Regions from separate parts of the Mumia zhuanghuii genome, predicted to be linked through region 1. Evidence: riboswitches for the same ligand, from Rfam matches in the RefSeq annotation. Region 1 holds a riboswitch; each other region holds the start of a gene.
The links. A riboswitch is a leader RNA that binds a small molecule or an ion and turns the genes downstream of it on or off. The one in region 1 is predicted to bind cyclic di-AMP.
Positions count from the first base shown of each region.

Region 1 (3,424 bases):
GAGAGTGGGGCAGGACCGAACGACGAGGAGCGTCATGACCGATAGCAGGCCCGATGCCACTGCCACCGACGAGGGCCGCGCCCCGGAGCTCCGCCGGTTTCTCACCCCCAAGCTGCTGCTGCTCTTCATCGTCGGAGACATCCTCGGCACCGGCGTCTACGCCCTCACCGGCGACGTCGCGGCCGAGGTCGGCGGCGCGGCCTGGCTGCCGTTCATCCTCGCGTTCGTGATCGCGACGCTGACGGCCTTCTCCTACCTCGAGCTCGTCACGAAGTATCCCCAGGCCGCCGGTGCCGCGCTCTACACCCACAAGGCGTTCGGGATCCACTTCCTGACCTTCCTCGTGGCCTTCACCGTGATGTCGTCGGGGATCACGTCCGCCTCGACCGCATCGCGGCTGGTCGCACGCAGCGTCGACCAGGGGTTCAACCTGAGCTTGGACAAGACCGGCATCCTCCTCGTCGCGCTGGCGTTCATCGTCCTGCTGGCGCTGATCAACCTGCGCGGTGTCGCGCACGGCGTGCTCACCAACGTGGCGCTCACGTTCATCGAGCTCACCGGCCTGGCGCTCGTCATCCTCGTCGGGATCTGGGCGATGACGCAGGGGGACGCCGACTTCTCCCGAGTGGTCGCGTTCGACACGCCTGACGAGAAGAACGTCTTCCTCGCAGTGACGACGGCGACCTCGCTGGCGTTCTTCGCGATGGTGGGCTTCGAGGACGCGGTCAACATGGCCGAGGAGACGAAGGACCCCGTCCGCACGTTCCCTCGCATCATGCTGACGGGCCTTTCGATCACGGGCATCATCTATGTCCTCGTGTCCATCACCGCCGTCGCGCTCGTCCCGATCGGCGAGCTCGCCGCCTCGGAGACGCCGCTGCTCACCGTCGTCGAACGCGGCGCCCCGGACGTCCCGATCGACGAGATCTATCCGTTCATCACGATGTTCGCCGTCGCCAACACTGCACTGATCAACATGTTGATGGCCAGTCGGCTCATCTACGGCATGGCCAAGCAGCGCGTGCTCCCGCCGGGACTCGCCCATGTAGGCGCGCGCCGCCAGACGCCATGGGTCGCGATCCTCTTCACGACCGTGATCGCGTGCGGCCTCATCACGTACGTGTTCAGCGCCAGCGACGACGCGATCGCCACGCTCGGCGGGACGACGGCCCTGCTCCTGCTGGGGGTGTTCACCATCGTGAACGTCACGGTGCTGGTCCTGCGACGCGACCCGGTCGACGACGACCACTTCGTGACCCCCACCGTGCTCCCGGTCATCGCCGGCGTGACGTCGCTCTACCTCGTGACGCCACTGTCCGGGCGTCCTGCCGAGCAGTACGAGGTCGCCGGACTGCTCCTCGGCATCGGCGTCGTGCTCTGGGCGATCACGTGGGTCGTCAACCGCGCGGCGTACGGGGCCAAGACATACGTGAAGGACCCCAGCGAGCTCGAATGAGAGCCCACCGGGGTCCGGGTGTCACGTCAGGCGACGCGTCACCAGAACTTCTTGCGCCACCACCGCGGGAAGTGCCCGATGGCACCCTTCCTGGCGTACCGGTCGCTCCTGGCGAACCCCTGCCACTTCTCGCGCTTGAGCTTGTTGTTCAGACCGAGCTTGCGGGAGCAGCCGGGCCATGCGCCCCAGCCCTGCCCCTTGAGGACCTTCTCGGCGACCGCGATCTGCTCGCGCCGCTTGGCCTTGTGGGCGTACGAGGCGTACTTCTTGCCGCCGTACGCACGCCAGGTGCCCGCGCTGAACTGGAGGCCACCGTGGTAGCCGTTGCCGGTGTTGATGCGCCAGCGCTTGCCTGACTCGCACTTGGCGAGGCGCTCCCAGGTCTTGTCCTTGGCTGCGTTGGCGGGGGTGCTGGTGAAGACCAGCATCCCCAGAACCATGCCGGCGAGCGCCAGCGTGAGAGCGACGCCACGACGGGCGACGCGGAGGGCGTTGAACATGTTGTCCCTTCACAACGCCTGTGGGGTTAGCTGTCGGGTTCGGGCCGAAGGTGCCCGGCCTGCCGCGTTGTTCGTGCGGCAAGGCTTCACCCCAAGGAGCCAAGGCTCCAGAGATGGGTTCCCCACTCCCGCCCGTTCAGATCAAGGTTCGCCGGCCCCCGTGACCGGCCATCCGGGGTAGGCCTCGCCCTTGGGCGGGACTCGGCGTACGAGCGAGGCCTCCGTCAGGCTAACCCACACAAACAAGACATCAAGCCCAAGCGTGGCGGTGTGACCACATTCAGGGCGGCAGGGCGGTGCGGGCGGCGGAGCGGCGGTGAGTCCGGTCCCACCGAGGCCCGCACAGTGGGACCTCAGTCACCGCGCCCGCATTCTCCACACACGCCTTCGGCTCCGCGGCATCCACAGGTGCGCGCGCAGGCGATGTACGGAGCCCGCGAGGACGCGTGAGATGACGGGATGCCCGCACCGACACCGCTTCCAGCTCAGCTGACCAACCGCCCGTTCTCGCGCGACGAGCTGGTCCCGCTCGGACTCTCACCGAAGCTGCTCCTCGGCAAGCGTTTTCGCCGCCTTCATCCCGAGACCTGGGTGCACACGGATCACGCGATGACCGACAGCGACCAGATTGCGGCCGCGGCGCTCGCGGTGCCTTCGTACGCTCAGCCCACCGACGGCACGCGCCTCCGGATGCTCGGGTACGACGACCTCCCCCTGGAGCCGATCTGCTTCGTGGTGCCGGACGACCATCACGTCGCACTCGACGGCATCATGGTGCACCGGACGAAGGAGATGCCGCCTCTCGACGCAAGCGGGGTGACACCCGCCGCGGCATTCCTCGGATGCTGTGCCGAGGAGCCCCTCATCGACCTCGTCGCCGCCGGCGACTGGCTCCTCCGCCACGGTCACGCCACACATGAGGAGCTCGCCGAGCTCGCGATCCGCGACTCCTGGCGCCCCGGCGCAGACCGCGCACTCGAGGTCCTACCGATGCTGAACCCGCGTTCGCGCTCGCCTCGCGAGTCGAAGGTCCGTGCGATGCTCGTCATGGCCGGACTTCCCACGCCTGAGGTCAACGTGGACCTCTTCGTGGAGGGGAGGTTCCTCGGCTGCGCCGACCTGCTCTACCATCGATGGCTGCTCGTTCTCGAGTACGAAGGGCGCCAGCACGCCGAGGATGTCCACCAGTTCAATGTTGACATCGGACGGTACGAGGGGTTTCGCGACCACGGCGTCACGTACGTCCAGATCACGAGCGCACGTTTCGCCCGTCCACGTGCCCTCGTCATCCTCGTACACCGCAAGCTCGTCTCGCTCGGCTATGACGGGCCTGCACCCTCGTTCGGACCACGATGGCGCGCCCTCTTCGCCCCCGTACCCGGCCCTCACGCACGACGGCGGTGAGCCTGGTCCCACCCGATGCTTCTGGGTGGGACCGGACTCACCGCCGAGGCGAGGGACGCGCAGC
Region 1 covers NZ_JBHUFT010000008.1:2,111,232-2,114,655, reverse strand. Annotated here, with positions in the region: gene ACFSDF_RS18590 (APC family permease) at 35-1,456, shown strand; gene ACFSDF_RS18585 (transglycosylase family protein) at 1,495-1,956, opposite strand; cyclic di-AMP (ydaO/yuaA leader) riboswitch at 1,958-2,120, opposite strand; gene ACFSDF_RS18580 (hypothetical protein) at 2,416-3,360, shown strand.

Region 2 (3,424 bases), 810 kb from region 1:
CGGTCTTCCGTGACGAGCTCGGTCACGCGATCGATGAGGCGCTCGGCGAGGAGCTCGCGGCGCTGGCGGAGCAGAAGCCCGCGAGCTGAGCCCCGCAGGCCTCGCTGCGAAGAGACGACGGCCCCACCCGACGCTGGAGGGAGGGACCGTCAGGTGGGGCCGACCTCTGGGGTCGATGCTAGGTCGCGAGGCGGGTCACAGCCCACCCTTGTGGCGTGTGATGTCGCTCGCTCAGCCGCGGACGGAGATGCCACCCGCACCCTGGGGCACGAGCTCGACGAACACCTTGCCGGGCTCGAGCACGACCGGCTTGCCGCCCGCGACCAGCCGGACCGGCGCGCCGGCGTTCTTCTTGCTCCAGCGGGCCTCGAGCATGGTGCCGCCGTGGAGAACGACGGCCTTGCCTTTGCCGGTGAACACCGTCTCGGGGACGGGGTTGCCAGCCGGGTCGCGGTAGCCCGCGTCGGCCTGGCGCGTGAACAGCACGAGCACCGTGTCCGGGGAGAAGTCCTTGCCCTTCTGGGCGTGCCCGTTGACGCGCGTGTAGCGACCATCCGCGTACTTCCAGCGGGTCGCCGAACCCCGCGAGAAGCGGACGTCGAACGAGGTCGCCTTCTTCTTCGCAGCAGTCGGTGTCGCGCCGAACGGGAGGTAGGGGGCGGGGATCGCCGCCTTGCTGGACGCGTGCTGGTCGGCGTAGGCGTCGAGGTCGAGCAGCCGGTCGTACGGGGCACTCTTGGCGGAGTCTCGCGTGAGTGTGAGGTTGCCGGTGTCCTCGCTGTGGAAGTCGACGCCGGCGGCCTTGATCTTGCGGACGGCGACACCGGCGCCGCCGGAGGCGATGAGATGCCCACCGGTCGGCTTCACGAGCGCGATGTCGGTCGTACGGGTCGACCGTACGTGCCCGACCTTGTCCGGAGTCTGGGAGTAGAAGAATGCCGCGAGACGGGTCAGCCCACCCTCGACGAGCTCCTCGACGACCATGTCGGCCTCGGACAGCCCGTACTGCGGAGCACCGGCGGCCGTGTTCTCGATCTTGACGAGGAACGCGGGGTGGTCGGGCAGTCCCTTGGGCGCCGCCTTCCCGGTGAACGGGTTGGCACGGATCAGCGTCGCGGCATCACGGCTCGCGTCAGGCGTGTCGGGCGTCGGCTCCGGCTCGGGATCAGGCGAGCTCGAGCACGCAGCGACGAGGGCGAGCGCAGCGAGGGCAGCGGTAGCGCGCGCGGTCGCGCGGAGGTAGTTGCTCACGGGCATGCTCTCCATGGTGGAGCAGGGCCGGTGCCAGGTGTGGCACCGGCCCTGCCGTGTCGGTCTCGAGGGTCGTACGTCAGGCGCGCAGACGGACCGTGCCGGCGGACCAGCCCTTGGTCCAGATCCGCTCGACCTTCACGCGGCTCCCGGAGTAGGGCGCGTGGAGGATGCGGCCCTTGCCCCAGTAGATGCCCACGTGGTACTTGCGGGATCCGCCGAAGAAGACGAGATCGCCCTTGCGGATGTTCTTCTTCTTGATCTTGCGCACGTGGCGGTACTGCGAGTTCGCGGTACGGGGCAGCTTCACGCCGGCCCTGCGGAACGAGTACGACGTGAGACCCGAGCAGTCGAAAGCGCCCGGGCCACTGGCGCCGTAGCGGTACGGGTCGCCCTTCTGGCGGGCAGCGACGCGCGAGGCCTTGCTGATGCGGGCAGCACGGCGCTTCTTGGCGGCGACGCGCTTGGCCTTCTTGCGGGCCTGCTTGGCCTGCTTGGCGGTCGGGGTCTTGGCTGCGGTGGTCTTGGCGGCCGCCATCTTGGTCGACGAGGTCGACGCCTTGGCGGTGGCGGCCTGCGACTCGCCGGCGGTCGAGACCACCATGACGAACGCAGCGAGCAGTGCGATGGGCAGCGCGACGAGGCGATGCATCCGGGGGTTCGCGAACATGAGTGCGTGGTTTCCCTTCCACGCCTGCGAAGTGAGCTGTCGGATTAGGGCCGAAGGATGGCCCTGCCCTTGCGGGCTTCACCCCGAGCACGCATGACCGCGGACGGTCTTCGTGCAGAGTTGGTTCCTCCGCTCCTGCCCCTGGGTGGGGGTCGATGATGGGGGCGTGTGCAGGTGGGGCAGGACTCGGCGTTTCCCACACACGATGTTCAGTTGTCGAGCCTCCGGGTCGCGTTCTCGGCTGGCTCATGTGAAGTTGTCCAGGCCCGTAGTCGAGCCGCGGGTCACCATAGACACGATTCGAGCCGAGTCTCAAACCCCCCCCAAGCCATCACAAGACGTACATGGGCACCTGTCCAGGTACGGACCCCCTGAGATCACAGGGATCGAACGGGGTCGTCGTGAAGCCGCTCACATTGATCTCGGTTATGCATCGAGACGGTAACAGAATGGTTACGGCCGCAACGGCAGACTTGCCGGAACGGTCAGTTATCCGGCCAGTGCACGCAGCGTTGACACTGCGTTGATGACGGCTGCTGCGACACCGTCGAAATCAGCTCCCGACACTGCAGCGAACCGCACCGCCGTCTGGGCGACCTCCGGCTCCAGTCCGAGCGCAAGCAGCACCGCTGACGGCTCGTCCGAGCCGGCCGCACAGGCAGATCCGCTCGAGCAGACGATGCCGTGGTCGTGCTCGAGGACGAGGAGCACCGCCTCCCCTGAGGTGCCGGGGAAGCAGAAGGACGCGTGGCCGGGGAGGCGGTGCTCGGCGTGTCCCGTGAGGAGTGCGCCGGGCGCGCCCTCGAGCACCTCGCGGACGAACGCGTCCCGCCCCGCGGCCAGGTCGGCACGCTCCTCGTCGCACCCTGGCCCCGTCGCCAGCCGCACAGCGGTCGCGAGACCGACCGCCGCCGCGACATCCTCCGTACCCGACCGGCGACCGCGCTCCTGCCCTCCGCCGTGCACGAGAGGCTCCAGCGCGACCCCTCGGCGTACCCAGAGCGCCCCGCTCCCCTTAGGCGCACCGAGCTTGTGGCCGCTCAACGACAGCGCGTCCACGCCGAGATCGGCCGGATGGACCGCGACGGCCCCCATCGCCTGGACGGCGTCGGTGTGCATCAGCGCGCCGGCCCGGTGGGCGATCGCGGCGAGCTCGGCGACCGGCTGGAGGCTCCCGATCTCGTTGTTGGCGAGCATCACCGAGACGAGCGCGGTGTCCTCGTCGATGACATGCGCAGCCTCCGCGAGGTCCACCACGCCGTCGCCATCGACGCCGAGACGGTGGACGTTGAAGCCGTGGAAGCGTGCCAGGTAGTCGCACGCCTCCAGGACCGCAGGGTGCTCGACGACCGAGGTGACGATCGCGCGACCGCGAGGCCGTGCCAGCGCCAGGCCCTTGACCGCGAGGTTGTCGGCCTCCGTACCGCCGGCGGTGAAGACGACCTCGGTCGGTCGGCCGCCGAGGGCGGTCGCGACCTGTGCGCGCGCCGCGGTCAGCGCACG
Region 2 covers NZ_JBHUFT010000008.1:1,300,823-1,304,246, reverse strand. Annotated here, with positions in the region: gene ACFSDF_RS14675 (MerR family transcriptional regulator) at 1-89, shown strand, start outside; gene ACFSDF_RS14670 (DUF3048 domain-containing protein) at 232-1,257, opposite strand; gene ACFSDF_RS14665 (C40 family peptidase) at 1,331-1,921, opposite strand; cyclic di-AMP (ydaO/yuaA leader) riboswitch at 1,928-2,083, opposite strand; gene ACFSDF_RS14660 (cysteine desulfurase family protein) at 2,411-3,424, opposite strand, start outside.
Region 2: it holds a riboswitch for cyclic di-AMP, as region 1 does, so the genes downstream of both, ACFSDF_RS14665 (C40 family peptidase) here and ACFSDF_RS18585 (transglycosylase family protein) in region 1, are expected to answer to the same signal.

Region 3 (3,424 bases), 1.2 Mb from region 1:
GAGCTGCTGTTCCGCGGTGGCCAGGTCTTCCGCGGCTACTGGAACGCCCCCGAGGCCACCGCCACGGCGATCGACGCCGACGGCTGGTTCCACACCGGCGACGTCGGCGAGATCGACGCCGAGGGCTTCGTGTCGATCACGGGTCGCAAGAAGGAGATCATCGTCACCGCAGGCGGCAAGAACGTCGTCCCAGCCGTGCTCGAGGACCGCGTCCGCGCCCACGTCCTGGTCAGCCAGGCCGTCGTGGTTGGTGAGGGCAAGCCGTTCGTCGGCGCGCTCGTCACGCTCGACGCCGAGGCGGTCGGCCCCTGGCTGGAGCAGCAGGGCCGAGCTGTCGACACCCCGATCGCGGAGCTCGCGGAGGACATTGACGTCATCGCAGCGGTCCAGACGGCCGTCGACGAGGCCAATACGCACGTCTCGCGCGCGGAGTCGATCCGCAAGTTCCGTATCCTCCCGATCGACTGGACCGAGGAGGGCGGCCAGGTGACGCCGACCCTCAAGCTCAAGCGCAACGTCGTGATGCGCGAGCACCGCGACGACGTCGAGTCCCTCTACCAGTAGCTCGGCATCTGCTTGCGTGGTGAGCGCACCGTTGGCGTGCGGCCGTTGGTGGGGCTGGGCGTCCACCCCACACGCACTCGTGGACGCTGCCGCACCGACGTACGGGTGGGCCTGCGGCTGCCGTCGGTGCCTGCGGATGTCGGTTGCTCAGTAGCCACGTCATCTGGCCGCGTGACGACAAAGCCCCGGCCCACCGCGAGGTGGACCGGGGCTCTTGCCGCACGCGCGTCACCCGACGCGGTGCCGCACGCGCGTCACCCGACGCGACGGACTCCGCTCACGGGCATCACGTCCACCGACACGACCTCGACGCTGCGGCCGGGACGCGGGGCGTGGACCAGCTTGCCGTCACCGAGGTAGATGCCAACGTGGCTGACCGGGCTGTAGTAGAACACGAGGTCGCCCGGGCTCATCGACGAGCGGGACACGGACGTGCCCATGCCCGACTGCGCCGACGACGAGTGCGGCAGCGACACGCCCGCTGCGCCGAACGCGGCCATCGTCAGACCGGAGCAGTCCCAGCTGCCCGGACCCGCTGCACCGTACACGTAGGGCTCACCGAGTTGCGCAAGCGCGAAGTCGATCGCCTTCTTGGCGCGGCCGGAGGCGTTCACCTTGGGCGCGCTCGACGAGGCACGGTCGTCGTCACGCGAGGTGCCGCCGCCGTGATCGCCGTTGTAGACCTCTTCGCGCTCCGCGGGCGTCAGCCGCGCCACCACGGCCTCGGCCTCCGCGACACGCTTGTCGAGGGTCGCCTGCTGCTTCTTCATCTCGCCCTGGGCATCGGAGATGACCTCGAGCTTGGACGAGAGCTGCGTGCGGCGCACCTTCAGCTCGTCGGCCTCGCGCTCGAACGCTGCCAGGCGGTCGGCCTGCGTGCTGTTGTACGACTGCAGCGCCGCCAGGCCGTTGAGGAACTCGTCGGGATCACCGCTCGCGAGCAGCTGGGTCGTAGGGCCCATCGGCGAGCTGGTAAGACGGTCGGTGATGGTCTTGGCGAGATCGTTGCGGACCCCGTCGACCTCGGACTCCTGCACCTTGACGTCCGCGCGGAGCTTCTTGATCTGCTTCTTGGCGCCCTCGACCTCTGTCTTGAGCTCGAGGTAGCGCTCGTTCGCCTGCTCGGCTTCGTGGCTGAGCTTGGCCACCTTGCGCTGGGCCTCTGCAAGGCTCGGCGCCTGGGGGTCTGCTGCACTCGGCGACGCACTGAGCGTCGCGGCGAGAACCACTCCTGAGCCAGCGGCGATGGCTGCCTTCATCGACAGCTTGCGGCCGTTCCGCACGTGGGACGGTCTCCTTCGCGTTCTCGACGCCTACCGGGTGAGCTGACGGGTTCGGGCCAAGAACGTGCCCTACCGCGCCCGTGGTGCAGCGCGGATTCACCCCAGGAACGCGTGGGTCCCCGGCTCCGGCGTCGATCGGGGGACCTCGGCCGAACTAGGCGGCTTGCCTGCGCTCTCCGGGGTAGAGAACTCCTCAGGCACGCGAGCCTCACCCTACGCAAGGTGGGGGCCAAGAATCAACGACGACAGGGCCCGATTGTGCACGGTGTGCTTACTCACCCTGAACCTCACGGCTCGTCGGGCGCCTCGCTCTCGACCGACGTCACGAGCCGGAGCGGTGGCACGAGGCCGGCAGAGCTCAGTGCGGCGAGTGCTGCCCCCTCCTCGGCGTCGAGCCGTACGGCGTCGTCAGGAGGCCCGAGGAGCGCGGTGACGACGCAGTCGCCGCACGCCCGGGGGCGCGCCAGGCAGCGGGCGCAGTCGATCGTGAGGGACTCGCCGTGGCCCGTCGCCGGTCCCGGCTGCTGGTGGAGCACGCGAGATTCGTTCATGCTCGGCACGCTACGACCGTGGGCTGACAGAAAGCGGGACCAGCGACACGCCGTACGACCCGGCGATTCGTCCGTGATGTCAGAGCCGCGACCTAACGTCACCCTCATGAAAGCCCCCTCCCCCGCGTCGCCCGTCCCCGTCCAGGGGACTCTCGACGAGCTGGGCCGCGACCTGTCCGCCGTCACGTTCTGTGTGGTCGACCTGGAGACCACAGGCGGCTCGGCGTCCGCCGGCTCGATGATCACCGAGATCGGCGCGGTCAAGGTACGCGGTGGCGAGATCCTCGGCGAGTTCCAGACCCTCGTCGATCCCGAGGGCGAGATCCCGACCTTCATCGCGGTGCTGACCGGCATCACCGACGCAATGGTCGTCGGCGCTCCCCGCATCGGCGAGGCGCTGCCGTCGTTCCTGGAGTTCGCGCGCGGCACGGTGCTCGTCGCGCACAACGCGCCGTTCGACGTCGGGTTCCTCAAGCACTTCTCGGCCGCGCTCGACCTCATGTGGCCCGGCTTCGAGACCCTCGACACCGCACGCCTCGCACGCCGCGTCCTCGTGCGCGACGAGGTCCCCAACTGCAAGCTCGGCACCCTCGCACGCCACTTCCGCTCCACGACGACGCCCAACCACCGCGCCCTTGCCGACGCGCGGGCCACTGTCGACGTGCTCCACGCGCTACTCGAGCGCGTCGGCACGATGGGCGTGACCACGATGGAGGAGCTCGCGACCTTCAGCGCGCGGGTCAGCCCGGCCCAACGTAAGAAGAGCCGGCTCGCCGACCACCTCCCGCACTCCCCCGGCGTCTACCTGTTCCGTGACCGCCACGAGCACGTCCTGTACGTCGGGACGTCCAAGGACCTCCGTACCCGGGTGCGCTCCTACTTCACGTCGAGCGAGACCCGCACCCGCATGGGCGAGATGATCGCGCTCGCGACCCGCGTCGAAGGCATCACCTGCGCCACCGCGCTCGAGGCGCAGGTGCGCGAGCTCCGGCTGATCGCGCACCACAAGCCGCCCTACAACCGGCG
Region 3 covers NZ_JBHUFT010000008.1:892,867-896,290, reverse strand. Annotated here, with positions in the region: gene ACFSDF_RS12740 (AMP-dependent synthetase/ligase) at 1-564, shown strand, start outside; gene ACFSDF_RS12735 (C40 family peptidase) at 819-1,847, opposite strand; cyclic di-AMP (ydaO/yuaA leader) riboswitch at 1,859-2,008, opposite strand; gene ACFSDF_RS12730 (hypothetical protein) at 2,135-2,398, opposite strand; gene ACFSDF_RS12725 (DEDD exonuclease domain-containing protein) at 2,505-3,424, shown strand, end outside.
Region 3: it holds a riboswitch for cyclic di-AMP, as region 1 does, so the genes downstream of both, ACFSDF_RS12735 (C40 family peptidase) here and ACFSDF_RS18585 (transglycosylase family protein) in region 1, are expected to answer to the same signal.